Regions from separate parts of the Erwinia psychrophila genome, predicted to be linked through region 1. Evidence: predicted binding sites of a transcription regulator. Region 1 holds the regulator's gene; each other region holds the start of a gene.
The links. The regulator Fur, encoded in region 1, represses iron uptake genes when iron is present. The targets are predictions, from matches to a motif close to ATAATAATGAGAACNACTATCAA.
Positions count from the first base shown of each region.

Region 2: a site for Fur is predicted at 1,960-1,982, ahead of fhuE (ferric-rhodotorulic acid/ferric-coprogen receptor FhuE). Genes of this name have one in related genera too.
Region 3: a site for Fur is predicted at 2,366-2,388, ahead of exbB (tol-pal system-associated acyl-CoA thioesterase). Genes of this name have one in related genera too.
Region 4: a site for Fur is predicted at 4,530-4,552, ahead of efeU (iron uptake transporter permease EfeU). Genes of this name have one in related genera too.

Region 1 covers NZ_JBCHVB010000001.1:1,190,920-1,198,106, forward strand. The annotation lists gene pgm (phosphoglucomutase (alpha-D-glucose-1,6-bisphosphate-dependent)) at 1-1,450, opposite strand, end outside; gene seqA (replication initiation negative regulator SeqA) at 1,481-2,032, opposite strand; gene ybfF (esterase) at 2,288-3,052, shown strand; gene ybfE (LexA regulated protein) at 3,200-3,481, shown strand; gene fldA (flavodoxin FldA) at 3,644-4,174, shown strand; gene fur (ferric iron uptake transcriptional regulator) at 4,545-4,988, shown strand; gene glnS (glutamine--tRNA ligase) at 5,317-6,984, opposite strand; gene nagE (N-acetylglucosamine-specific PTS transporter subunit IIBC) at 7,138-7,187, opposite strand, start outside.
Region 2 covers NZ_JBCHVB010000003.1:352,438-359,624, reverse strand. The annotation lists gene fhuE (ferric-rhodotorulic acid/ferric-coprogen receptor FhuE) at 1-1,819, opposite strand, end outside; gene AAH446_RS10455 (GNAT family N-acetyltransferase) at 2,137-2,598, shown strand; gene AAH446_RS10450 (hypothetical protein) at 2,743-3,006, shown strand; gene AAH446_RS10445 (GNAT family N-acetyltransferase) at 3,095-3,634, shown strand; gene AAH446_RS10440 (arginase family protein) at 3,648-4,463, opposite strand; gene AAH446_RS10435 (sensor domain-containing diguanylate cyclase) at 4,843-6,354, opposite strand; gene AAH446_RS10430 (methyl-accepting chemotaxis protein) at 6,594-7,187, opposite strand, start outside.
Region 3 covers NZ_JBCHVB010000005.1:56,390-63,576, reverse strand. The annotation lists gene AAH446_RS13400 (AraC family transcriptional regulator) at 1-224, shown strand, start outside; gene AAH446_RS13395 (DedA family protein) at 241-900, opposite strand; gene metC (cystathionine beta-lyase) at 999-2,207, opposite strand; gene exbB (tol-pal system-associated acyl-CoA thioesterase) at 2,458-3,192, shown strand; gene exbD (TonB system transport protein ExbD) at 3,198-3,620, shown strand; gene AAH446_RS13375 (Csu type fimbrial protein) at 3,790-4,773, opposite strand; gene AAH446_RS13370 (fimbria/pilus outer membrane usher protein) at 4,770-7,187, opposite strand, start outside.
Region 4 covers NZ_JBCHVB010000003.1:460,973-468,159, reverse strand. The annotation lists gene phoH (phosphate starvation-inducible protein PhoH) at 1-587, opposite strand, end outside; gene efeB (iron uptake transporter deferrochelatase/peroxidase subunit) at 1,167-2,453, opposite strand; gene efeO (iron uptake system protein EfeO) at 2,460-3,584, opposite strand; gene efeU (iron uptake transporter permease EfeU) at 3,640-4,470, opposite strand; gene putP (sodium/proline symporter PutP) at 4,778-6,262, opposite strand; gene putA (trifunctional transcriptional regulator/proline dehydrogenase/L-glutamate gamma-semialdehyde dehydrogenase) at 6,682-7,187, shown strand, end outside.

The DNA of each region.
Region 1 (7,187 bases):
CCGTCAGGCGGGCGGTGATCGGATCGCCTGCCAGCGTGTCAGCACTGACCATTTCCGGAGACAGCTTCGACAGCGCCGCCTTCTGGGCTGAGGTCGCTGAAGCCTGCAAACGGTTATAGCTTGGCGCACCGAAGCGCTCCGCCAGTTCATCATAGTGCTGCTGCGGATTTTTCCCGGTAACGGCGGTAATTTCCGCTGCCAGCAGGCACATAATGATGCCGTCTTTATCGGTAGACCATGGCGTTCCGTCAAAGCGCAGGAAAGACGCGCCAGCGCTCTCTTCGCCGCCGAAGCCAAAGCTGCCGTCAAAAAGACCGTCAACAAACCATTTGAAACCCACCGGCACTTCAACCAGACGGCGGCCGATGTCGTTAACCACGCGGTCGATCATCGCGCTGGAGACCAGCGTTTTCCCGACCGCAACCTCTTTGCCCCACTGCGGACGGTGCTGGAAGAGGTAGTTGATCGCTACCGCAAGGTAGTGGTTAGGATTCATCAGACCCGCCGGAGTGACGATGCCGTGACGGTCATAATCCGGATCGTTAGCAAAAGCGAGATCGAATTTATCACGAAGCGCCAGCAGACCCGCCATGGCGCTTTCGGAAGAGCAGTCCATGCGGATCGCACCATCTTTATCAAGGTGCATAAAGCGGAAGGTCTGATCCACTGAATCGTTAACGATGGTCAGATCCAGCTTGTAGAACTCAGCGATGCGCTGCCAGTAGGCAATACCCGAGCCGCCGAGCGGATCGACGCCGATTTTAAGGCCGGCCTTCTGAATGGCGGCAATATCAACGATCTCCGCCAGCCCTTCGATATAAGGCTGAATCAGATCTTTTTCCTGCAGGTGTCCGCTCGCCCAGGCTTGATCCAGCGCGATGCGTTTCACTTCTTTCAGGCCATCTTTGATCAGCGCATTAGCGCGATCTTCAACGACTTTAGTGACGTTTGTGTCCGCTGGGCCACCGTTTGGCGGATTGTATTTAATGCCGCCATCTTCCGGTGGATTATGCGAAGGCGTAATCACAATTCCATCGGCCTTAGCGCCGCCCGCCTTATTGTGTTCAAGGATGGCATTGGAAATGGCCGGGGTCGGCGTGTAGCCGTTGTCCAGCTGAACGATAACGTCAACGCCATTCGCCGCCAGCACTTCCAGTACGGAAATCAGGGCTGGCTCGGAGAGCGCATGGGTATCTTTACCCACGTAGCAAGGACCGGTGATGCCGTTCTTTTTACGCTCTTCCGCAATCGCCTGGGCGATGGCCAGAATGTGCGTCTCATTGAAGCTCTGACGTCCCGCGCTACCGCGATGGCCTGAGGTTCCAAATTTCACCGCATGTTCCGCATTGTTCAGATCGGGCTGCAGGACATAATACTGCGAGGTTAATTGTGCAACGTTAATCAAATCGCTCTGCTGGGCAGGCTGCCCGGCACGGGGGTGATTAGCCATTGGCGCTTCTCCCTGACACTTAGTTCTCAGTTAGAGGGTGCCGCAAACCTTGTCAGTGAGCTCCGTCGGGAACTGCATTGACTGCATGATATGTTCGACCATGCTGCGTTTACGGCCTGTGTTGGTGTTGGTGATCACCCAATACGGCGTGCCCGGAACGTGCTGGGGCTTGGTATGGATGCCATTCTGTACCAGGGTTTGTTGATTACCCGCAAAGTAGACGCGCGTACGACCATGAAGCGATTCGGTCGCGGCGGCAAATGCCTTGGGATCAAGATTGTATAAAGTCGACAAAATCAGCATAAAACGGTTCACTGCTTTTTTCTGTTCAGCATATTCATCAGAGAGCAGCAGCTCGCGCATAGCGCGGACGCGATCCAGAGGGCGCGCCTCTTCCTTCACCGCAGCACTCTCTTTTGCAACAGGCGCAGAAGTCGCTGCCACACCGCTGGCCGCTGGTGCGCGCTGACCGGCCGTAAATTTAAGCATACGCCGTAAAATGTCAGAGGCGCTTTCACCAATGTGCTGGGTATGGCTGGCGATATAACGGTACAGTTCTTCGTCGACTTCGATAGTTTTCATCTTTATCCAGTACGGTTAGTGCTTGAGAGCCGGTCAGCACGCACGCTGTGGATGACAAACGCACAATAGCCTTTCGAACCAGCTCTAACATGAGGATTATAAAGTTAAATCCTGCCGGGGTGTAGCGCCAGTCCTGAAAGCCGGCAAAAGTCAGAATATGCCGCAAAAAGATCGGAGGCCCCACACCTGCCGTTTCGGCAGAATACGTCCATCCATGATACCCTAACCCCTCGTTTCCACTGTAAGAACTTTACTATGAAATTGAATGTTCGCCTGCAATCTGAACAATCCGCTACCGACGCCGCGCCGGTGGTGCTGATTCACGGCCTGTTTGGCAGCCTCGACAATCTTGGCGTGCTGGCCCGGGGGCTGAAGGATCGCCGCCGTGTGGTGCAGATTGACGTGCGCAATCACGGCCTTTCTCCACGTTCAGAGGAGATGAACTATCCCGCTATGGCGCAGGATGTCGTGGAGACACTTGACGATCTGGGAATCGATCGTTTCACCGTCGTGGGCCACTCTATGGGCGGTAAAATCGCGATGGCGCTGACCGCGCTGGTCCCCGGGCGCATTGAGCAACTGGTAGTTATCGATATTGCCCCCATCGCCTACCGGGAACGTCATCACGACCGCTTTTTTGCCGCCCTCGATGCGGTCAGCGCGGCGGGAATCACGTCACGCAGTGAGGCGGCCGCCCTGATGCGTCAGAGTATAGATGAAGAAGGGGTGATTCAGTTTTTACTGAAATCATTCCATGAAGGTGAATGGCGCTTTAACGTGCCAGCCCTCTGGAATGCCTACGATGAGATCATCGGCTGGCAAACGCTGCCCGCCTGGCCGCATCCTGCGCTCTTTATCCGGGGTGACCGCTCAGCGTATCTCGCTGATGAATACCGCGAGGCGCTGCTCGCTCAGTTTCCGCAGGCGCGCGCCCATGTTATCAGCGGCGCAGGTCACTGGGTCCATGCGGAAAAACCTGAAGCGGTTTTACGCGCCATCAGCCGCTTTTTCGCGCTGTAACAACAAAAGTTTTATGGGGATGTTAAATCATTGTCGTCCCCACTTTCACAGGGTATGATGGCGCGCTAAAAATTTGTCGCTGATGAAATTTCAGCCGGCAGCCTGACCAATTCATCAGCAATCCAGCCTTTTCAGTATCTCGATTCTATGGCAAAAGAAAACACGGACCGCACCACGATCGATCTGTTTGCAGATGAGCGTCGTCCGGGACGACCTAAAACAAATCCGCTAACGCGTGATGAGCAGCTGCGTATCAACAAACGCAACCAGCTTAAACGGGATAAAGTGCGTGGACTGAAGCGTGTCGAGCTGAAAATGAACAGCGACGCGGTGGATGCCCTTAACCAGCTCGCCGAGCAGCGCAATATGAGCCGCAGCGAGCTGATAGAAGAAATGGTGATGGCGCAGTTAGTCAGACAGAACGGTTAAAAGCCCGCCGCCAGGGCTTTGCACGCAGACCGGGACAAAGCACAAAGCGACAAAAGCAGGAGTATTACTCGTTTATCCCCCTGAGGCTGTCTGCTATCATTGTCGTTATCTGTCTTTAACAGCAGTCACCATATCATTAAGTTTCAAGAGGTTATTAAACTCATGGCAATCGTAGGCATTTTCTTTGGCAGCGATACGGGCAATACCGAAAACATTGCAAAAATGATCCAGAAGCAGCTCGGTAACGAGGTGGCTGAGGTTCATGATATCGCGAAAAGTAGCAAAGAAGACCTTGAAGCCTTTGATATTCTGCTGCTGGGTATCCCCACCTGGTACTACGGCGAAGCCCAGTGCGACTGGGACGATTTCTTCCCTACTCTTGAAGAGATCGACTTCAACGGTAAGCTGGTGGCCCTGTTTGGCTGCGGCGATCAGGAAGACTACGCCGAGTACTTCTGTGACGCGATGGGGACTATTCGCGACATCATAGAGCCTAACGGCGCGGTGATCGTTGGCCACTGGCCGACGGAAGGCTATCATTTTGAAGCGTCTAAAGGCCTCGCGGATGACAATCATTTCCTCGGCCTGGCCATTGATGAAGATCGTCAACCTGAACTGACCGCTGAACGTACAGAGAAGTGGGTCAGGCAGGTTTACGAGGAGCTGCATCTGAAGGAAATCCTTGAGGCCTGATTCTGGCCGCCTGATGTGGGCGCTATCTCACATCAGGCGCATGGTTTTTCCTATATTAGTAATAGGCACTTTTTTGTAACTTTCACCTGCAAAACTGTACAATATCGCCATCGGTCATCCGGCTTTCTCAGCGCCTTTCGCCCTAAAGGCGGCTTCGATGAGACAGCGCGAAATGTAATCCACCACAGACGGGCCCCTGCTTTTCAGGATGTAACGGCTTCTCCCTTACATCCCACAGCGGTGAAGCGCCTCCGCGGTTTTCATTTCGGCGTATCAGTTCTATACTGAGGCGCCTGGTTTTTCAGCGACGACCGATGCTCAGGGCTTTTCAGCCACTTAGTGACTAGCAAAGTAACAGGACAATATCCGCATGACTGACAATAACACCGCATTAAAGAAGGCCGGCCTGAAAGTCACACTTCCACGACTTAAAATTCTGGAAGTGCTTCAGGAACCCGTAGGCCATCACGTCAGTGCGGAAGATTTGTATAAGCGCCTGATTGATATGGGCGAAGAGATTGGTCTGGCGACGGTTTACCGCGTTCTGAACCAGTTTGATGACGCCGGTATCGTGACGCGTCATAATTTTGAAGGCGGCAAGTCGGTCTTTGAACTGACCCAGCAGCATCATCATGACCACCTTATCTGCCTGGACTGCGGCAAGGTTATTGAGTTCCGCGATGAGTCTATTGAAGCCCGTCAGCGTGATATCGCCACGAAGCACGGCATCAAGCTCAGCAACCACAGCCTCTATCTCTATGGTCACTGCTTTACGGGCGACTGCCGTGAAGATGAGACGCTGCACGATAAGTAACCAAAAATTAACCCGGCAGCAGGATTCAGACCTGTACGCTTTTACGTTCCGGTGATGCTGCCAGATCGGCACTCGCTCTGTTTACTGAAGCGACTGCGGCTCAAAAAGAAAAAACCGGTGAGGACCTCACCGGTTTTTTTCGTCTGTAAAACAGGTTAAGCAGGGATTGCGATACCAGATCGATTGCGTCCTCTTTATCCCGCGCCCTGTCCCTCTTCTCCATGACGTGACATAAAAAAATCCGTAATCCTGAAAAAAGGATTACGGATTTTAACCTGTACAAGTACGCCACCTCTGTCAACGCTAGCCCTGACAGAGGCCGGAACGTTTATACGCCTGCTTTTGCCCAGGTATCGCGTAAACCGACGGTACGGTTAAATACCAGCTTGCTGGCGCTGGAGTAGCGACTGTCAGCACAGAAGTAGCCTTCGCGCTCAAACTGATAAGGGCTGGAAGGCTGTGCATTGCCGAGGCCTGGCTCGACGAAGCCCTGACGGATAACCAGCGACTCAGGATTAATCGTCGTCAGGAAATCTTCCGCCGCACCAGGATTTGGCACGCTGAACAGACGGTCATATAACCGGAACTCGGCCGGCAGCGCATGCTCGGCAGAAACCCAGTGGATCACGCCCTTCACCTTACGGCCATCAGCAGGATCTTTGCTCAGCGTTTCCGTATCGCAGGTGCAGAACAGGCAGGTAATATTGCCCTCTTCATCTTTTGCCACGCGCTCAGCCCTGATCACGTAAGCGTTGCGCAGGCGAACCTCTTTGCCCAGCACCAGACGTTTGTACTGCTTGTTGGCTTCTTCACGGAAGTCAGCGCGATCGATATAGATTTCCCGGCTGAACGGCACATCCCGCGTTCCCATCTCCGGCTTGTTCGGATGATTAGGCATGGTGATGATCTCTTCGTGACCCGCCGGCAGGTTCTCAATGACCAGCTTCACCGGATCGAGTACGGCCATCGCCCTTGGCGCATTCTCATTCAGATCGTCACGGATGCAGGATTCCAGCGAAGCCATCTCCACGATGTTGTCCTGCTTAGTGACCCCAATACGGCGGCAGAACTCACGGATAGAAGCCGCGCTGTAACCACGACGGCGCAGACCGGAAACGGTCAGCATACGTGGGTCATCCCAGCCTTCTACAATCTTCTCGCTGACCAGCAGGCTGAGCTTACGCTTGGACATGATCGCATACTCAAGATTGAGGCGCGAAAACTCATACTGGCGCGGATGCACCGGAATGGTGATGTTATCCAGCACCCAGTCATAGAGACGGCGGTTATCCTGAAACTCCAGCGTGCAGAGCGAATGGGTGATCCCTTCCAGCGCATCGGAGATGCAGTGGGTGAAATCGTACATCGGGTAGATGCACCACTTGCTGCCCGTCTGATGATGGTCGGCGAACTTGATGCGGTAGAGCACCGGATCGCGCATCACAATGAAGTTAGACGCCATATCAATTTTGGCGCGCAGGCAGGCAGTGCCTTCGGCAAACTCACCGTTGCGCATTTTCTCAAACAGCGCCAGGTTCTCTTCCACGCTGCGATCGCGGTAAGGACTGTTTTTACCCGGAGAAGTCAGCGAGCCGCGATATTCGCGGATTTGCTCAGGCGTCAGCTCGTCAACGTAGGCGAGGCCTTTATTAATCAGCTCAACGGCATAGTGATGCAGCTGATCAAAGTAGTCAGATGAGTAATGGACGTTGCCGCTCCACTCAAAGCCCAGCCACTGCACGTCTTCTTTGATCGACTCAACGAATTCCAGGTCTTCTTTCACCGGATTGGTATCGTCAAAGCGCAGATTGCACTGGCCCTGGTAATCCTGGGCGATGCCAAAATTGAGGCAAATCGATTTGGCATGACCAATATGCAGGTAGCCATTAGGCTCGGGCGGGAAGCGGGTATGCACGCTGGTGTGCTTACCGCTCGCCAGATCTTCGTCAATAATCTGACGAATAAAGTTAGTTGGGCGGGCTTCTGCCTCACTCATCTCAATTTCCTCAGGAATGCTTAGCGCAATTAGTACGTGAAATAACGGAGTATGATCCACAAAGCGGCGAAGGGAAACAACCGTTTGTTAGGGCTTAACGATAAAAAAAGGGCGGGAATCGCTTCCCGCCCTGCATCAAGCTGGCCTTAGCCGTTAACCATTAATCTCACAGAGGCGGCTTTCGCCCGCCACAACGGTTTCAC
Region 2 (7,187 bases), on a different contig from region 1:
TCTGCAGGTTATCCGTGACGGCGCCGTTAATCTCAAACTCAATGCCCTTCGAGACGGTGCCGTTGGTTTCCGTGTAGGCGTATTCATTAGTGCCCGGGATAATAGTGTAATCGGTCTGACCAACGTGATCCTGTTCAATCCTGAATACTGCTACCGAGGCGGTAAGGCGGCTGTTCATCCAGTCGCCTTTTAAGCCGGTCTCGTAGTTTTTGCCGGTAATCGGTGTCAGATAGGCGCCGCTCGCGTCACGGTAAGCCTGAGGTTTAAAGATCGTGGTGTAGCTGGCGTAGGCTGAGTAGGTGTCATTGATGTCATAAATCAGCCCGGCATAAGGAGAGGTATTATTTTTCTCCATATTCTGGGTCAGGGTACTGGTGCTCCAGTTAGTGTAGCGGGCACCGATAATCAGGTGCAGCGGGTCGGCGAGCGAAATGCGGGTAGCGGCGTAGACCGATTTCTGATGTACGGTATCATTTTGCGCTTCGCTGAAGGCATCCCAGTTACTCTCCGGGAAGCTGCCGTCCCACTCATTGAAATTGCCCACTTCCTGCGAGGAGATGTTTTTCCAGGTGCTGAAGTACTGGTTATGCTGGCGGCTATAGCTGACGCCCGCCATCAGCTCATGCTGACGACCCAGTAGCTCAAAAGGACCGCTGGCAAAGGCATCGACGGAATCCAGCTTGCGGGTGCCGCGGTTCCAGCCGGTTCCACCTACGTTCGGCGAGCCCGCATAAGGACTGACGCCAATGCCGGTATTCTTATCGAAGAAACCGTCGATATAGAGCATCTTGCCATCGAAATCTTGCTCGGTGTGCGTGCCGTTAGCGGTAAAATTCCAGCCGCTGTCGAAGTTGTGCTGGATGCTGGCAAAGACCTGTTTTGAGGTTTTGTCATTATACGCCCAGTCCGGCGCGGTGCTGGTGCTGCGGTCATAGTTGGTTTTGCTGCCGTCACTATAGAAAACCGGCAGGCCGCTCCAGGTCGCGCCATCCGTATTCGTTTCCTGATAGTTATAGCCGACCGAGACCGTAGTGGCATCGGTCAGATCCGCGTCCAGCACGCCGTAAAGGAACTTTTTGGTGGTGCTGTTGCGATCCAGCCAGCTATCCTGATCCTGATAGCCCGCAATAATCCGCCCACGCACATCACCAGATTCGCTCAGCGGCGCGGAGAGATCGGCGACATAGCGCTGTTTATCCCAGCTGCCATAGGTGGCGGTGACATCACCAACAAACTCCCGACTGTCCGCATGTTTGCGCACCATATTGATCGAGGCTGCCGGGCTACCGGCGCCGGTCATTAGCCCCGTAGCGCCGCGCACCACTTCAATACGCTCGTAAACCGCGGTATCGGCAAGGGAATCGCCCATGTTCCACTGCGGTTCAAAAGAGGTGGAAATGCCGTCCACCATATAGTTGTCAATCATAAACCCGCGCGAGTAATAGTTACTTCGGCTGGTTCCGGAGTTAGATTCTGAAACGCCGGTGGTATTTTTCAGTACTTCATCCAGGGACTGCAGCTGCTGATCTTCCATTCGCTGCTTGCTAATCACGCTCACTGACTGTGGCGTATCCCGTGCGGTCAGCGCCATTTTGGTCCCGGCGCGGGTCACCGGCACGTTGTAGTCGGTATTCTGCGTATCGGCGGGGCTGTCAGGCGTGGCGCTAACGACCAGCGTGGATTCAGCGGCAGTGGTATAAGGTACCTGTAAAGCAGCAGCAATCACCACGGCGAGCAGAGAAACCGAGGGTACCTGACGGTAAAGCGACGCACCCTGGGCCGTACGGGTTTCCCTGAGATGAGGCAAAGAAAAAGGCATTATTAACCCTCAAAAATTTATAATTTTCACAAGTCCGGACGATCGGATTCGCATCATTCAGGGGCTTTCATACAAAAAAGCTCACCTGAGTTTTCGTCTTAAACTGATTGATTTACAGGCTTTTTGTGAAGAAATCAGTAAAGCGAATGAGAAGTATAATCATTTTAGTTATTGATGTAAAAGGATGTTGCTGCCGGGACTGCCCTGCCGGGGTTAAATCTGTCGGAAACGAAAAATTATGCCTTTGTTCAGCAAGGGGATCGCTTCCGCAGGCGCATTCTTTTTACGGGTAACGCCTAGCCTGAGGGATTATCACTATGATTAGCATCGAAAAGAGCAATCCACTGCTGCCAGAATCTCAAGCACTGATAGAACAACTTTCCGCTGAGCTGGCCGGCATTACCGGGGATAACGGAAAGCGCCATTTTGATAGCGCTGAGATGAGGTCTGGCAGAGCGCTGTGGGTAGTGGCCCGGGATAAAAACGGCGCAGCCATTGGGTGTGGCGGTCTCAGACCGCTCTCGCAGGAGATAGCCGAACTTAAAAGAATGTTTTCAGTACGTTCCTTACCGGGTATCGGTACGGCTTTAGTCAATTTTCTTGAAAACTCGGCCAGGGCTTTGGGCTATTCAGAAATCTGGCTGGAAACCCGTCGGATCAATATTGGCGCAGTGGCTTTCTATCAGAAACAGGGTTACAGAGAAATAGCGAACTATGGCCCCTACGTAGGGTGGGAGGAAGCGATCTGTTTTTGCAAAAAGTTAGATCGGGACGCATAACGTGATTCAGACTGACAGCCGGACTAAATTCCACCACCTGCACCGCTAAGTCTCTTTTAAACAGGCTCGTAGTTACAGATGTACAGAATGAAATCCGATCGTATATGTTAATGCATGACTGTTAATGTCATTAAGGCGCCGCTGATGCCAGATTACTGTTTTTTTAAAAAGGGTAAGCATATGGCCATACTGGAAAGATCGGACGCAGAGGGTGCCTCCCGGCTGGCTGGACAGGGCTTTAAAAAACAATTTGAAGAGATAAGCGCACCGGATACACAGCGCGCGCTTGCCCGCTTTGCGGATATTCGTAAAGAAGAAAAGACAACAGTACATGCTTTCGCAACGGGAGCTGCATTTATAGCGCTGACTACGGGATTGCTTATAGTGGCGGTTTTTATTCTGCAATAGCCCGTCACTGCCGGTGAAATCTTACTGGTCATCCAGTTGCGGAGATAAAAGCATTTTAATTATTCTCCGCTCTCTACAAGGAGTATCAATGACACCTGCCCTTGAAACCGCCCGCCTTTATCTGAAACCGCTTTGTACTGAAGATGCCGTACAGATCCAGCAGGTATATCCACGCTGGGAAATTGTCCGTTATCTTGCCGCCAGAGTTCCCTGGCCCTTTCCGGACGATGGCGCTTTCCATTTCGTTAACAAGGTTGCCCTGCCCGCCTCAGAAAACGGCACGGCCTGGTACTGGACCTTAAGAAGGAAAGAAGCGCCTGACGTCCTGACGGGACTGATTTGCTTATCTGATGAACCTGACAATAACAGGGGATTCTGGCTGGTCCCTGAATGGCAGCGAAAGGGCTATATGACCGAGGCTACCAGAGTCGTCACTGACTTCTGGTTTAACACGCTTGGCCGGGAAGTATTACGCGCTCCTAAAGCAAACGTAAATTATGCTTCGAAGAAAATATCGGCCAGTGCGGGGATGCGTCTCGTCCATACCAGCAAAGCGCACTATATCGCCGGTGAGCTGGATTCAGAGCTGTGGGAGATCACCCGGGATGAATGGAACCGCCTTTGTTAAATTCTGAACAAGGCTACTTCAGCAGCGGCATCAGCGCATCAATAAGCGGTGCGGGGGAAACCGGCGCGCCGTCCGGCGTCCAGGCGTTCTGAAACTCCGCTATCTCAATCCCCACAAACCTATGCGCCGCAATGACTTCACAACACAGGGTCAACTCGGCCAGGGTGAGGCCGCCTTCATGGGCATAATCCGTAGGCACAATGCCCGGCTCAAGCACGTCACAGTCCAGATGAACGTAAACCGCACGACCCGCAATAGCCTCACGTAACCGTTCTGTAAGGTTGTGTCCGGGAGGAATACAAGGGATACTGTACTGTTCGATCAGCGCAGATTCAAAAGGGTCGAGGTCGCGCTGGCCCACCAGCACCAGCTGATCGAGGCTGAGGCCGCTGCCAAGGCCGGAGTTCCATAAGCCTGCCGGCGCAGTAAGCGCAAGCCCGCCCAGAAAACCCGACGTGGAACTCTCCGGCGTATTGAGATCGGCGTGCGCATCAAACCACACCACACATACGTCCGGATGATGTTTTGCCATTACCGGCAGCGTGGCCAGCGACACAGCGCAGCGGCTGATGGCGGAGACGGAAACCGCGCCGGTGCTGAACACCTCTTCAAAACGGGCCTGTACCGCCTTCAGATCGGGCAAGGCTGCATCCAGCTCTTCCCGCCAGCCGAGGTTAAGTGCGGGTTCAGGCGTGCCAATGCTGACCGGGATTTCACCGCCACGCAGCGTAAAGGCCTCACCGAGGGATTTTGCACCCGGCATAGCAAGATTATTATGATCGCCCGCCCGGCCCTGATACACGGTATAAGCGACTTTTTTCCTGCGCATTATCATGCTCCTGTTCAAATCACTGATTTTGAAGCTGGCGTCTTTTGCCGCTATCGGTTTCCAGCTTATACCAGTACTGAAATGGATGTATATGCCGCAGCGATTGAATGTTCAGAAGGAGGATATGCAGGCGATTTAGCTGACAGGCTATTTTAGAAAGCAGCGTGGGATACCCGGTAAGCGGTACGTAAACGACAGCGGTTACCCTTCAGCGTAGCGTCACGCCAGTAACACGGGCCTTGTCGCAGAACGCTTTCTGCATAACTGCGCCTTACATTGACGCAATATGTTACCGGTACCAGACGGTAAAATGCATGCAGGAAGAGCTGAAAAGGCGCAACGGCGGCCATTTAGCCGGCGCGTAAAGCCTGCGCCGTCATTATCCGTAATGCACGCGGTTTCGCCCGCTGCGCTTCGCTTCAAACAGCGCCCCATCCGCCCGCGCCCTGAGACGTTCCGCTTCACCCGGCTGTCCGCTGGCAATTATCGTGCAGCATCCGGCGCTGATGGTCATTATCCCCGCCGACAGCTCCGTGGCTTTATGAGCAATCCCGGCATCCATGACGGCCAACACCGCCCGCTCAGCGAGCTTTTTGGCATCAGGTGCGCTGGTAAAGGGCAGGATTATTGCAAACTCCCCGCCACCGTAGCGTGCCACCACATCGGGGCTACGTTGCATAAGCCCTTTAAGCATTGCGGCGATCTTTTTCAGGCAATGATCTCCGGCGATGTGACCGTAGGCGTCGTTATAGCGCTTGAAAAAATCAATATCGATCATAATCAACGACAGCGGCTCACCGGACTTCAGGGATCGCTCCATGCCCTGATCCAGCAGGACATCGAACTGCCTGCGGTTAGCAAGCCCCGTCAGACCATCCAGCAGGGCCATCGTCTGCAACATCTGATTCATGGTGGTCAGTTCGTCCCGGGCCTGGGTCAACTGCAGCTGGTTTTTCAGATTGAACCTGACCTGACGCAGCACAAATATCCCCATGCCGGTAATTACGGCCAGCAAAATCAGGTTCAGTACGACGTAAATCATATTGTCGGCGAACCAGTCCTCACGGATTTTCTCACGATCGTAGCCAGCCGCCACAATCAACGGATACTGTTCAAGCCGGGCGTAGCCGTAGATGCGCTCAATGCCGTCAAGCGCCGAACGCCACGTTGCGCTGCCGCTGGGTGAGGATTTAAGCGCGGTTTTAAACAGCGGGCTGGCGGAAAGGCTGCGGTTAATGGCGTTCTCGGGCAGAGGCCGGATATAGAGTACGGTGCTGTCAGCGAGGATCAACCCCAGTACATCCCGCTCTCCCAGCGTATAGTAACTGTAAAAATGCCTGAAATAGTCAACCTTGACCGTGGCCAGAGCGACGCCAGCGAAGTTACCGGCCCTGTCGTTCAGGCGCATCGATACAGGAATGATCAGATCGCCGGTTGAACGGCTACGGATAACGTGGCTGACAACTATTCCCGTATCGGTATGGGTTCTGTGCCAGGTGAAATACTGCCGGTCCGCATTGCTGGCCTTCGCCGGCATATAATTGCCCGATGTGGCAACCCAGTTGCCCTGCGCGTCGTAAATAAATAACCCATGCAGCTGAGGAAGCCTGGCGTGTTGCTCCTTCAGCTGGCGCGTAAAGGCGGACGTTACGGCGTAATTGAATCCGTTCTGTGCGATCTGCCTGACCGCATCAGCCAGGGTGATATCCACCTGCAGGAAGGCATCCTCTGCCTGTTTCGCCAGCGAAACGGAAAGATTGCGGGCGTCATCCTCCCGCTCACCCAGCCTCTGCTGCCAGGAGTTCCAGAGGGACCAGACGTTAATACCCACCACGGTCAGCGTCGTCAGCAGCAGGAAAGCCGCCATGCTTCTGCCAAGGGTCGTGCGCATCAGCGAAGCGGGAGTCTTATCAGAATGTCTGTTCAAATGCCGCCTGCCCTGCTGACTTCAATACTGAAGCATAATTTATGAATAGTGGTGCCGCAAGGCAGACCTTCACGCCACAGGGATCAGAGAGCCGATGCTCTAGCAGACATGGCTTCAACAATGAGCGTAACCCTCTGTCCTTGTCTTTTTCCTGGCCTGACGGGATTATGCAGGCCGGAGCGAAAAGCTGCCGTGGGCGCGCATCAGACCCGGAAGGTATCCACCATACCACGCAGACCATGAACCTGCTCCGCCAGGGACTGGGAAGCGGAGGATGACTCCTCAACAAGCGCGGCGTTGCTCTGCGTCACGCCATCCATCTGGCTAACGGCGATGGTGATTTGCGAAATGCCCTGCATCTGTTCACCGGACGCCAGCGCGATTTCATCCATCGCATCGGCCAGCCCGCTGACCTGTCCGACCACGCTCATGATATTTGAGGCAGTACTGTCGGCCACTGTCACACCTTCCTGTACCAGCGCAGCCGCACTTTCAATCAGTCCTTTGATATCTCTGGCCGCCGTGGCGCTGCGCTGCGCCAGAGTACGCACCTCACTGGCGACTACGGCGAAACCGCGACCCTGTTCGCCCGCCCGCGCAGCCTCAACGGCGGCGTTCAGCGCAAGAATGTTAGTCTGAAACGCGATGCTCTCAATGGTCCCGGTTATATCCCCAACTTTTGCCGCACTGAGCGAGATATCCGCCATGGTTTTTGTCATTTTACGGACATTTTCTTCCCCGTCGCGCACCAGAATAGCGGTTTCACGGGCCGATCCCGCCGTATGGCTGGCGCTTGC
Region 3 (7,187 bases), on a different contig from region 1:
ACCACAATTTCAAGGCGGTCACCAGCACCTCGCCATTGCAGTATCTGAAAAGCTATCGTCTGCACCAGGCGCGAATGATGATGCTACAGGAGGGGCTAAAGGCCAGCGCGGCGGCAATGCGGGTCGGCTATGAGAGCGCTTCGCAGTTTTCCCGGGAATTTAAACGCTATTTTGGCGTCACGCCCGGCGAAGAAATCACGCGGATGCGCCAGGCCGCGCTATAAGGCCGGAAAGAGGGCCTCAGGAAGAAGATTTCCGGCGCTTAACCATCAGCGTCAGGCTGCCAACCAGGCCCGCAACCAGCAAAACCAGCGGCAGGATCATCAGTATGGTCATCACCTGATCCTCATGACGTTTGATAAAAGGCACCTGGCTGATGGCGTAACCGAAAGAGACCAGGATAGTGACCCACAGCGCGCCGCTGAGCCAGTTGAACAGCTGAAAACGGCTGTTCTTCAGGCCAGAAATCCCGGCCATGGTAGGAAGGATAGTGCGGACAAAGGCCAGAAAGCGGCCAACCAGCAGGGCCATCAGGCCATGGCGGTGAAACAGGCTCCAGGCTCGCTGATGATACTGGGCGGGCAAGTGCATCAGCCAGCTTTTCACCAGCCGGGTATTGCCGAGCCAGCGCCCCTGCAGGTAGCTCAGCCAGCAGCCCAGGCTGGCCGCCGCCGTGAGGAGCAGAATGGTCGGCACAAATGCCATCACGCCTTTGGCAATCATCGCTCCCGCCAGCAGCAGCAGGCTGTCGCCGGGCAGAAAGGAGGCGGGCAGCAGGCCATTCTCCAGCAGCAGGGTGAGAAACATAATTCCGTAGACTATCCAAATGACATCCGGCCTGGCCAGGGCGGCAAAATCCTGATGCCAGAGCGCCTGAACAATCTCGTGCAATACACCCATTTCATATCCCGTTGACAGCATTAATCTGTCGATTGTAACCGCAATCGGCGCTCAGTACCCTGATCCAGGGCTTTCGTGGGGCGCCATTGCGCGTTTATTTACTTTTCTTCAGCCCGCTCAGGCGACAGCCGTGCAAAACCCGCCGCCAGGTCGTCAATCAGATCCTCAACATTCTCCAGGCCGATATGCACCCGTATCAGCGTACCGCTGAACGTAATGGCGCTGGCGGGGCGAATGGCCGCCAGCTCTTCCGGCTGGTTCGCCAGGATCAGTGACTCGTAGCCGCCCCAGGAGTAGGCCATGCTGAAATGTTCGAAGTGATCTAAAAAGTCCGCCAGCTGCCGATCGCTCAGGCGCGCTTTCAGCACGAAGGAGAAGAGGCCGCTGCTGCCGGAGAAGTCACGCTGCCAGAATTCATGTCCGCGGCACTGGGGCAGCGCCGGATGATTGACGACCCCGACCTCCGGGCGTTCCGCCAGCCAGTTTGCCACGCGCAGGCCGCTTTCTTCATGCTGGCGCAGGCGGACGGCGAGCGTACGCAGTCCCCGGCTGGCCATATAGGCGGTGTCCGCATCCACCATTTGTCCCATCAGGTAGGAGTTTTCACGCAGCTGCGCCCAGCAGCGTTCACTGGCGACGGCGGTGCCGATCATCGCGTCAGAGTGGCCAATCAGGTATTTAGTGCCTGCCTGAATGGAGATATCAATACCGAAATCCAGCGCCCGGAACAGCACCCCGGCAGACCAGGTATTATCCAGCATAATTACGGCGTCGGGCGCTTTGCGCCGTACTGCGGCCACAATAGCCGGAATATCCTGTACTTCCATCGTGATGGAGGCGGGGGATTCCAGAAAAACGACGCGGGTATTGGGCTGCACAAGATCGGCGATATCCGCGCCGATACTGTGATCGAACCAGGTGGTGGAAACGTTCATCCGGCTGAGGATTTTGGTACAGAAATCCTGGGTCGGCTCGTAAACCGATCCCGCCATCAGCACATTATCACCGGCGGAGACAAAAGCGAGAATGGCGTTGGCCACGGCGGCGGCGCCGCAGGGATAAAGCGCGCAGCCCGCGCCGCCTTCCAGTTCGGTCATCGCTTCCTGTAATGAAAAGTGGGTCAGGGTGCCGCGACGGCCATAAAACAGCTCACCGTCGGCGCGGCCGGCAGTGGCGCGTTTTTTATCGGCCACGCTGTCGAAAACCAGCGATGAGGCGCGCTGAATCACGCTGTTGACGGAACCCTGCGTGTAGCGCTTGTCGCGGCCGGCGGCGATCAGCACCGTTTCGAGTTTTTTACTGGTCATCTTCTGCTCTGTCTGCAAGTGGCGTGTTTCAGCCACGTTACCACGGCGGAGCGCGGGGGGAAATTCTGCGGTTTCACGGCCTGGGAAAGATGCCGGGAAAATGCCGCTCTCCTGAGGCAAAACAATAAAACGGTCATTAAATGGCCCGTGGCGGGTAAATAGTAATGATAACCACTATCAATTCACCAACGATTTGGTATGATCCGCACTGGTTTTTTTCTATTCAGTTGACTTCCGTTGGAGAGACAGCGTGACGAATAATTTGATGCAGACGGATCTCTCCGTCTGGGGCATGTACCAGCATGCGGACATCGTGGTTAAGGTGGTAATGATCGGCCTCTTGCTGGCATCGGTCGTGACCTGGGCCATTTTCTTCAGCAAAAGCCTCGAACTCGGTTCGGCAAGACGTCGTCTCAAGCACGAGCAGCAGGCGCTGGCGGGCGCCCGCTCCATGAAAGAAGCGGCCGACACCTGTGCCTCATTCAAGGCAAACAGCCTGAGCGCGCAGTTGCTGAATGAAGCTGAAAACGAGCTGGAGCTTTCCGAAGGTTCCGACGATAACGACGGCATTAAAGAGCGCACCGGTTTCCGTCTGGAGCGCCGGGTGGCCTTCTTCAGCCGACATGCCGGACGGGGCAACGGTTTCCTCGCCACCATCGGTGCCATCTCGCCGTTTGTCGGCCTGTTCGGCACCGTCTGGGGCATCATGAACAGCTTTATCGGCATCGCCCAGACCCAGACCACCAATCTGGCGGTGGTGGCACCGGGCATCGCGGAAGCGCTGCTGGCGACCGCCATCGGCCTGATCGCCGCCATTCCGGCCGTGGTGATCTATAACGTCTTCGCCCGTACGATCGCCAGCTATAAGGCGTCGCTTGGCGACGTAGCGGCGCAGGTCCTGCTGCTGCAAAGCCGCGATCTGGATCTGGCCGCCAGCAGCAGTTCACACCGGACGCAGCCGGCTCAGAAACTGCGGGTGGGCTGACGGCGATGGCAATGCGATTTAACGAAGATCTGGATAGCAACGGCGAAATGCATGAAATTAACGTCACGCCGTTTATTGACGTCATGCTGGTGCTGCTGATCATCTTTATGGTCGCCGCGCCACTGGCTACCGTTGACGTACGCGTCAACCTTCCTGCCTCCACCAGCGCGCCGCAGCCGCGTCCGGAAAAGCCGGTTTATCTCTCGATCAAAGCGGATAAGCAGCTTTTTATCGGCAATAATGCGGTCACCGAAGAGACGCTGGTTAATGCCCTGAACGGCCAGACGGAAGGAAATAAAGAGACCACTATTTTCTTCCAGGCGGACAAATCCGTGGATTATGAAACGCTGATGAGCGTGATGGATAAACTGCGCCAGGCGGGCTACCTGAAGATCGGCCTGATGGGAATGGAAGCCGCTGCTAAGTAACGCCTTATGAGCCGATCGTCCGATCGGCTCAGCCCCTTTGAAGGGAAGCGGGTCCGGCAACCGGCGAGCCGCAAAAAGCGCAGCGCGCGCTCCACGCTCTGCCCCGCGCCGTCACGATCTGCCTTTTTTCCCCCGCTTATTCAGTCCTACCTGCCGTTCGTTAAGCCGATCAGAAGGATAAATCGACCACCACGCTATCGCTGTAGTTGCCGGCGGGTGGCGTACTCTGGGTCGCCAGGATCCGGGCGGTATAGTTATAGGTTCGCGTTAGTCCGTCGCTGCTGACAATATTCGCCGCCGTGCTGGCAACCCGCGCTGACCCCGCCGGTCCCCAGCGCGTGGTCGTGGCATTCTTGAAAATATCGTAGGCCAGCCGGTTATTTCCGCTAACCATATAGCGTTGCGCGCCCTGCGCATTATTGCCGTTGCTCAGGCCGACGGTGTAGGTGCTTCCCTTGGTACAAATCACGTTGATGGATTGCGAGACGCTGTTAAAGCTGCCGGCCAGCGGGGCGCTGCCAAAGCTGATATCGGGCGCGGTGATAGTGGTGCAGTCATTGGTTATCGTCATATTGACGGTAATGGGCAGAGTGCCTGAGCCTCTTTGCTGATTTCCCAGCAGGCAGGCGCCGAGCAGTCCGATGCCGGTACAGACGTTATAGGTCACCAGCACATTCAGCACCACCGTGTAGCTGCCCGCCGCCACAACCTCGCCGGGAACGGTGCGCAGATAGAGCGGAAAGGTAAAGTTCAGCCCGCCGAGCAGGCCAACCAGGTTCAGTAACTGGGCAGACGTATAGGTCGTTGCCGGACCGCCCACGGTTAATTCAGTGGTACAGGCGGCTTCACGGCAAAGCTGAACAGGAATACTGTCTGTTGCGGTGCTTACCGTCTTCAGCGTACCTCTCGTGCTGCGGGTCGAGGTAGCGCTGGCCAGCTGTAGCCTCACATTGTCGGAAGAGAGCAGTGACAGGATACTGCCGTTGCCACAGTTTACGTTGGCGTTGGTCGAGGTCGTACTGGCGGCGGTGTTAACGCTAAACGAGCTGACGGTGCCGAACGCGGCGCTGGAAGAGGGGATAGTACAGGCCGCCCAGCCGGGCAGCGCCCAGCCCAGCAGCAGCGGTGACAGCCAGAGCAGGCGCTTTTTCATGGCGGGGTTCCTGAAGCATCAGTAGAGAGATCGCAGGTCAGCGGACCGTAGGTCTCAAGGGAGAGAGGACGTCCGCCGGGGACATTCAGCACCGCTTCACAGCGGCGGCCATCCGGCGTTTCGGCCTCGAACGGGTTTTCGGCGGACAGATTTTCCATCCAGGCGAGGCCGTCCCAGCCCACATATTCAATGGTCTGGTCGGCGCGGATAATCCGGGTGGAAACGGGCAGCGGTTCGCCGTTCTGGTCATGCAGGATCACGCTGGCGGCCCGCAGCGGCTCGATGGGAAAATGCAGCAGGTAACCGCTCTGTCTTTTCACCGAGAAGCGCTGTTCCACCCGGGAAGTGGTCATATCCGCCGGCAGATCCAGCGTATCGATATCATATTTGGCCGGATAGTATGAGCCGATCCCCGGCACCAGCAGATAGCCAGCGCTGTCGGTTTTACCCATCAGCTGATTTTCGTAGCGCACGCTGATGGCCGGATAGTCCGTTTTCACCAGCACAAAGGCGTCCATAACCTGGTTGGCGGCAAAAAAGCTGCCGTCCATCAGCACGACCGAGCCGGAGACATCGGCCCATTCGGTGCTGTAATCCCGGTCGCCATAGAAGCCCGCAGAGGTCTCTATTTTCGCATTTCGCCAGCTGAGGCTGCCCTGACGATAATCGCTGCCGCTGCCCTGGTTAGCCCAGGAGGCGTCCCAGGCGACGCCGCCCTCGGAAGGCATAGCGCGGGCGGCGCTGATACGCTGTGCGGTGCCGCCCTCAACGTCACGCTCCATGCTGACGCTGGCGTTAATCAGGTCGCTTAAGGGAATAACCAGCGAAACGGCGCCGGACCAGGCGCCCTGCTGCTGGTCGCGGCTGGCCGAGACGTAGAGGCTGCTGTTGCCCCAGAGGTTTTTACTCCAGGAGAGGTTCAGCAGCTGGGTACGATCGCCACTGCCGCTGACGATATCAATGTACGCCGCGCCCAGGCTGCCATACTGATTCAGCGACAGACTGGCGCTGTACTGGGCGCTGCGGCGGCTCAGGGTATACTCGGTGCCGCCGACGCCGCTGTTACGATCGCCATAGAGCGCAAGATTGCTGAAGCCGGCCGAACGAATGATGTGCTGGGTGCCGATGCTGAAGCGGCTATTATTGTACTGATAACCCCAGCTGTACTGATTGCCGTGCCCGCCGTCCAACTGGCTTTGGGTCAGTGCCGCATTCACCACGCCCAGCGAGCCAATCCTCACCTGCCCGCCGGCACCGCCGGCCGCCAGCGACTCCGCCCCCTCCGCGTGAGTCTCAAGCGTCAGCCAGTCGTTGAGCCCGTAGCGGTAAGAGCCGCTGACCGCCGCCGCGCCGTAGTCAAAATTTTCCACGCCGTAATTCTCACGTAGCGCACCGGCGGAGAAGGAGAAATCGGCAAGGCCGGGCTTTAACAGATTGCTGGAGACGTAGAACGGCAGCGTGGTGGTTACGCGGCGGCCCACGGCATCGGTCGTCACCACCACGGCGTTTCCCGCGCCGTTCACAAAAGGCATATTGGTCAGCGACCAGGGTCCCGGCTGCACGTCATTACTGCTGCTTTTATAACCGTTAACAAACAGATCGACGGTAGAGGGCACCGCCGCCTGGCCAGAAAAAGAGGGCAGTGGATAGGTCACCAGGTCCGGCCTTACCGAAAAGTCTCTGGCGATCTTGATGCCGCCAAGCCGCACGCTGTTGCTCCATGCCAGCGAATCGGTGGTGAGATCGCCAACGCGCCAGCTCAGCGATCGCGCCTCGTTTTGATTACTGAACCAGGTATCGTAGCGGAGATAGCCCTCATTCAGTCCGCCAGGCGTGCCGGAGAGCTGCTCCTGCCAGACGCCATTGCTGGAAAACTGCCCCATCGCGCCGAACAGGCGAAGCTCATTCCAGGCTGATAAGCGCGTCCCGCTTTGCGAGGTATGGCTGGTATAGAGATCGTAATTAAGCAGCGCGCCGGGCGTGGTTCGTCCCGGATAGCGCGGGCCGGCACTCTCTTCACCGCTGATTGTCTGGCGGGGCAGCCAGGCGGGCGGCACCCTCAGCAGTATCCGCTGGCGGGCCTGGTCATACTCCGCGCTGACCTCAGGCATGCTGGAGACATCAACAATAGACGACGTGATGCGTGCGCTGGGGATCCCCGCCCGCTGTAAATCGCCCGCCCGCAGGAAGTAGTGATTATCGCGAAACTCAACGGGGATCACCTGGCCGCTGTCCCGATCGTTGACCACCAGCCCCAGCATATATTGCTGCTGACCGGCGGGAGAGGTGTTCTGCGTCGGAGGTGGAGGCAGTGAGGAATAGACTTCCGCGCGGCCTGTACCAGGAAACAGGCCGCTCAGAATGCCGGTAACGGCCAGGGAGCAGCGTCCGAAAGACACAAATCTTCGCCTGCT
Region 4 (7,187 bases), on a different contig from region 1:
AACATCTTCATCTGGGCGGCGGTAACGTTTTGCGCCTCATCGAGGATTACCACCGCATTTTCGAAGGTACGTCCGCGCATATAAGCAAAAGGAGCGATCTCCACTTTGCCAATTTCGGGACGCAGACAGTATTGCATAAAGGAAGAACCCAGACGTTTAACCAGAACGTCATAGACCGGACGGAAATACGGGGCGAACTTTTCTGAGATGTCCCCTGGCAGGAACCCCAGATCTTCATCCGCCTGTAGCACCGGTCGCGTAACGATAATCCTGTCAACATCCTTATGGATCAGGGCCTCGGCTGCTTTCGCAGCGCTAATCCAGGTTTTGCCACAACCTGCTTCGCCCGTCGCGAAGATCAGTTTTTTGCTTTCTATGGCTTTAAGATAGTGCGCCTGAGCTTCATTCCGGGCTTCGATGGGTGAATGGTCGCGTGAATCACGCGCCATGCCGATCGAGTCAAGTCCGCCCATCTGCACCAGCGAGGTGACCGATTCTTCTTCACGCTGACGGTGACTGCGTGAATCGCTACGAAGCACACGTTTTGCTTCACGACGCGCTTTGATCACTGCTTTCTGTCTTCCCATAGTGGCACCTTTCAGTTGGTTTCATTTCCCGCATCTGACGCAGATGCGATTACGTGAACGCTTTAGAGGTTTTGTGGTGGCTTCCTTGTAAGCCTTGTCGGGCCGTGGGTAAAAGTGTCTGGCAAAGCGTGCGCTTTTGCAGGCACCGGAATGCTGAATGTGGAACGGTGTATGCAGAAATCGATAAGAGATGTAAGAGACGGCGGAGCAGAGGTAGCCTCGCGAACAGAGGCGCTGAAACAATTTTCTGACGTTGATGTCCGTTAAAGGACTTTACCATTCGCGATCTCCCTGAAGCTTCAGTTAATGCGTTTGACTGCCGTCGTGTTTAAATTGCAACAGATCACGACAGAAATGCAACATCTATTTTACCTGATAATAAACGAAGGGAATTTATAATGCGGAACAATCGTCGAGCCGTAGAGTAATTACCCAAAAAATCAAAGAGATAACTATAAAGTGCGTACGCATTTTGATAAGAAAAATTCGTCAAAATGGCAGAAAGTTCTCTGAAAAGTTTATTTGATTAAAAAATAACCTTCCGTCCGTGGCGCGGCGGAAGGTCAGCCATTTAATTGCTCACGCCTCCAGTAAAGACTGGCCGAGATAATGTTTATTATCACTGACGCCCGGCAGAACAAAGAAATAGCCTCCGCCTGTTGGCTTGATATACTCCTCCAGCGCTTCGCCATTCAGCCTGTTTTGCACGCTAAGAAATCCTTTTTCTAAATCATGCTGATAACAGACGAACAGCAACCCCATTTCCAGCTGCCCCGAATGCGACACGCCCTGTGAATAGCTGTAGCCCCGGCGCAGCATCAGGCTGCTTTGCGTGGCCGCCGTGCGGGGATTAGCCAGACGGATATGCGCATCCAGCGGCGTCACATCTCCATCAGGATCGTTGAGATAGTCCGGAAGGTCATGCTCCTTCTCCCTGCCTAACGGCGCGCCGCTGTGCTTAACGCGACCAAAGATGGTCTCCTGCTCACGCAAAGGTGTGCGATCCCAGAACTCAACGTGAAACTGAATAATCCTCGCAGCCTGGTAACTGCCGCCCACGGCCCACGCCGGTTCTCCCTGATCCGCAGTGACCCAGAGAATGGAATCCATCAGCGTTCTGTCTGCCGTATCAGGGTTCGCCGTACCGTCTTTGAAGCCTAACAGGTTGATCGGGGTCTCTTTCCCCCTGCTGCGCGCAGCATGGTCAGAAATAAAACCTTCACGTAACCAGCGTACGCTTAGCAGATCCGGCGAATGCTTAATAATATCGCGCAGCGCATGAATCACCGTATCGTTGGTATTGGCACAGATTTGCAGTAGCAGGTCGCCATGGCATAAGCGGGCGTCCAGCGAATCATTGGGAAAGCGGGTCATTCGCTGGAGCTTCAGCGGCTTATGGGGTTGCAGCCCGTAACGGTCATCAAACAACGAGTGGCCCACGGAGAGCGTGATGGTCAGATTATCAGGGTAAATGGTCTCGCCCAGAATGCCCGAATCCATCGGCGGTAAGCGCGGGTTGGTTACCTGCGGCGCGCTACCGCCCTGGGTCAGAAAAACGATCCTGTCGGTTAACAGCCTGAACAAACGCTCCAGATCTTCTTTCCCGGTCGCCAGCACGTCAAAGGCCACGAGCATCATTGCAGCCTGCTGCGGCGTGGTCACGCCCGCCTGATGCTGCCCATAAAAGGACTGAACCTCTTCCCTTGCCGAGGGCGATAACGCGCCCGGTGAGAAAGACTTATCGTCCGACGCAGCATGAACCGGACAGCCACCGCCTACAGCCAGGGCACCGCTGAGGATGCCTATCTTTTTTAGTAAGCGACGACGCGATGGCTGTGCCGCGTCATCACCAGCTTGTCTTGCCATCTTAGGTTAATCCAGTCCCAGGGTTCCACGCAGTCTGGAAAGGTCTTCCGCCAGTGAGGTAATCGGGCCTTTCATTGCATTACGGTCGGCATCCGTCAGCTTGTCGTAGGATTCATAGCCATCTTTGGTACGGTATTTAGCCAGAACGTCATCGACCTTCCTGAAGTTGCCATCGATTTTTGCCAGCAAAGGCGCATCGGCTTTCTGGAGCATGGGACGCAGCAGGCTCACAATTTTCTGCGCGCCATCTACGTTCGCCTGAAAGTCCCAGAGATCGGTACGGCTGTAGCGGTCTTCTTCACCGGAGATTTTACTGGCGGCCACTTCTTCGATAAGGCCTGCCGCCCCGCCCACAACCTTACTGGGCGAAAAGGCCAGTTCGTTGATGCGCTTTTGCAGATCCAGTACGTCACGGTTGAGCAGATCCGCATAAGCCTCCATCCCTTTGGTACTTTTATCACCCCACAGCGCTTTCTCAAGGCGATGGAAGCCGGTGAACTTAGGATCTTCCGCTTTTTTCTCATAATCGTCTTCGCGGGCGTCAATGCTCACATCAAGATCGGAGAACAGTTCAGCAATCGGTTCGATACGCTCATAGTGGCGGCGAGTCGGGGCATAGAGGGATTTGGCTTTCTCCAGGTCTCCCGCCTTCACCGCATCGGTAAAGGCTTTGGTGCCGGCAACCAGATCGTTCACTTCGCGGGTAACATAGGCTTTGTACTCCGTTATTGGGCCTGCCAGCTGCATCACATCCGGCTGACCGTCAGAGGGGGCGTGGGTGCCTTTTACCACCAGCTTGCCTTTAGGATTGCTCAACAGGCCACAAGTGAGATCGTATTCACCAGGCTCCAGGTTCGCCGTAAGTTTTTGCGTGAAGCCTGGCGCGATATTTTCCCGCTCCTCCACGACCATTACGCCTTTCAGGATCTCCCACTCAAGCCCTTTCTGACTGTCGTTCTTGATAATGAACCGGGTTTTCCCCGCCTCTACGGTGACGTTCATCGGGTCACACTGTTTGTCATTGACGCTGATTTTCACCTGGGGAATATCAGCCGCCAGGGCCGTAGCAGAACCGGTCAGTAACGTGAGCAGCGCGGCATTCAGCGCGTGCCGGCGAAAACGAAGTGTCATAATTAAATCCCTGTAAAAAGTGTTCGCACCTGCACAAGCAGGCACGGATAAAGGCTCAGCGCGCAATGCCTGAAGCCGCCTGCGGAGACACTGGCTTAAAGAACAGCAGCAGTGCAGGAACTAAATAGATAAACCAGACCGCAACTTCGCTGACGCTTGGCGCTTGCTGGTAGCCAAACATCCCTTCCAGCAGCGTACCGATCAGCGTACTGGTCGGGAGCGACTGGCTCAGGTCAAAGGCGATCGACTGGAAGCCGTTCCACAATCCCGCCTCATGGAAAGCCCGGATGGCCCCGGCAGCCAGTCCGGCCGCCACCAGCAGAATAAACAGGCTGGTCCACTTAAAAAACGTCGCCAGATTAAGGCGCACCCCGCCCCAGTAAATCAGCATGCCGAGGATCACGGCGGTAGCCAGGCCAGAGAGAGCGCCGATCGGCGGCCATATCCCCACATCCTGCTGAAAGGCAGCGAGCAGGAAGAAGACGGACTCCAGGCCTTCACGCGCCACGGCAAGAAAGACCATTGCTACCAGCGCCCAGCCGCTGTTACCGCCCTTCTCCAGCGCTGCATCAACGGCATCCTCAAGCTGTGCTTTCACGTTGCGTGAGACATTGCGCATCCAGAAGACCATATAGGTCAGAATGCAAACGGCGATCGCGGCCACGATCCCTTCAAACAGCTCCTGCTCTTTCTGCGGGAACTCGCCGGTAGTTTCATTGATGAAGTAACCTGCGCCGAAGCAGAGCGCAGCAGCGATAAGTACGCCTGCCCACAGTGCGCCAAACCATTCACTTCGGTGGGTTCTTTTAAGGTAACTGGCGATCAGGCTGACAATCAGCGCCGCTTCCAGACCTTCACGTAACATAATGAGAAAAGGAACAAACATGCCGGGCCCCCGGAGATCAATCATTCACGGTAAATTGCCGTAAAGAAACGTAAATACAAACGATAGTGATTATCATTATTACCAATAAAAAGACAAGCGCCGGGAAGAATATTTTTACTTCTTGCTTGCGGTCAGGCGTGCGCCGTAGAGAGGAGAAAACAAAAGATGAGCAGAGAAAGAGAAAGAGAAAGAGAAAGAGAAAGAGAAAGAGAAAGAGAAAGAGGCGAGCTTATCGCCTCAGGCTTCAGTTCACAGCTGTGCGAAAAACGCTACCGGGCATCGCGATGATGCCCGGTATTGGGTTTGCTTAGTTGGCTTTAAATTCCGCTTCCGCCACGGCAAAGCGCTGCTGGGCCGCTGCTGAAGGTTCACGTCCCATCAGGCTGAACGCCACAATAGCGATGCTGGCAAACAGGAAGCCCGGAATGATTTCATAGAGATCAAGCCAGCCGTACTGTTTCCAGACCAGCACGGTTGCCGCGCCAATGATCATTCCCGCCAGCGCGCCGTTGCGCGTCATACGCTTCCAGATCAGAGAGAAAAGTACGACAGGCCCAAAAGCCGCGCCGAAACCGGCCCAGGCGTAGCTGACCAGCCCCAGCACGCGGTTATTCGGATCGGCCGCCAGCGCAATCGCCACCACGGCGACCAGCAGTACCATCATCCGTCCTACCCAGACCAGCTCGCGCTGCGAGGCATTTTTACGCAGGAAGTTTTTATATAAATCTTCCGTCAGCGCGCTGGAGCAGACCAGCAGCTGGCAGCTTAACGTCGACATCACCGCGGCGAGAATGGCAGACAGCAGAATGCCGGCAATCCACGGATTGAACAGCAGACGGGCCAGTTCAATAAAGATGCGCTCGCCGTTTTCAGAAACACCAGCGGCCTGGGCAGGGTTGTTCTGGAAGTAAGCGATGCCGAAGAAGCCCACCGCCACGGAACCGGCCAGGCAAAGGATCATCCACGCCATGCCGATACGGCGTGCACTGCGGATGGAGCGGTGGGAGTCCGCTGCCATAAAGCGCGCCAGAATATGCGGCTGACCGAAGTAGCCCAGGCCCCAGCCCAGCAGGGAGATCACCGCGATGAAGTTGAGGTTTTTCAGCATATCGAGGTTTTCAAAGCTCTTCGCCTCAATCACTGCCAGTGAGTCGTCGAGGCCACCGACGGCCAGAATAACGAAGACCGGCGTCAGGATCAGGGCAAAAAACATCAGCGCGGCCTGGATGGTATCCGTCCAGCTAACCGCCAGGAATCCGCCTACAAAGGTATAAAGAATCGTCGCTGCGGCACCGGCCCAGAGGGCAGTTTCATAGCTCATCCCAAAAGTGCTTTCAAAGAGTCGCGCGCCTGCGACGATACCGGAAGCACAGTAGATGGTGAAAAAGACCAGAATCACCAGCGCGGAGATCACGCGCAGCATCTTACTCTTGTCTTCGAAGCGGCTGGAGAAATAGTCCGGCAGCGTCAGGGCGTTATCGTGATGCTCAGTCTGCACGCGCAGCCGGCCCGCCACAATCTTCCAGTTGAGGTAAGCGCCAAGCGTCAGGCCGATGGCAATCCAGCTTTCAGAAATGCCCGACAGGAAAATCGCACCGGGCAGACCCATCAGCAGCCAGCCGCTCATATCGGACGCTCCGGCAGAAAGCGCGGTAACCAGACTGCCCAGGCTGCGGCCACCAAGGATATAGTCGTCGAAGTTTTTTGTAGACCGGTATGCAATAAAACCAATCAGCACCATGCCGAGGATATAAACGCAAAAGGTCACCATCATGGGTGTACTTACTGTCATCCAGTTTCTCCACTTATTGTTGTTAATGCGCTATCGCATCGGGTTAATGCCGCACCGTTGGAACGTAACGGCGCGGTTTCCTGGCTCCCGAGGCGGTGTATCCTGCCGTAAAGCGACTACTCGTACAAATCTTTTAACACATCAGTTACAGCAAATTCACCCTGCGTCACAGGTCAGCAAGCAGGAGGTAGTACTGGATCACAGTTACAGAGTTGCACCTCCTGACTGACGCGCGATATGCCCTGTACTACCGGCTTGCAGAGAATCAGCCGGAACGATTGCAGCAATTACCGTGCCGCTTTCACCGGGCCGGCTAATAACTCTGCGTGGGCGGTCACATTTAACACGGTTGCACAAAGTTGCAACTTGTATGATATTGCTCGCTAACAACGTATTTTTCGATGAAGGAGTTTTCAGGCATGGCCACAACTACCATGGGCGTGAAGCTGGATGATGCGACGCGTGAGCGTATCAAGCTGGCCGCCGGTCAGATTGACCGTACCCCACACTGGCTAATCAAGCAGGCGATATTTAACTACCTTGAGCAGCTGGAGAAAGGCACTACCCTGCCTGAATTCCCCGTTCAGTCATCTTCTCAGGAAGGCGATGAGCGTCCTGAAGAAGAGGCGCGCCAACCCTTCCTGGATTTTGCCGAGCAGATCCTGCCGCAGTCGGTGACCCGGGCTGCGATCACCTCCGCCTGGCGACGTCCTGAAACGGAATCCGTCCCGATGATCCTTGAGCAGGCGCGCCTGCCTGCCCCGCTTGCTCAGCAAACTCATCGTCTGGCACACCAGCTGGCAGAGAAGCTCCGGCATCAGAAAGGGGCAACCGGACGCGCCGGAATGGTGCAAAGCCTGCTTCAGGAGTTTTCGCTCTCCTCACAGGAAGGTGTCGCCCTGATGTGTCTGGCGGAGGCGCTGCT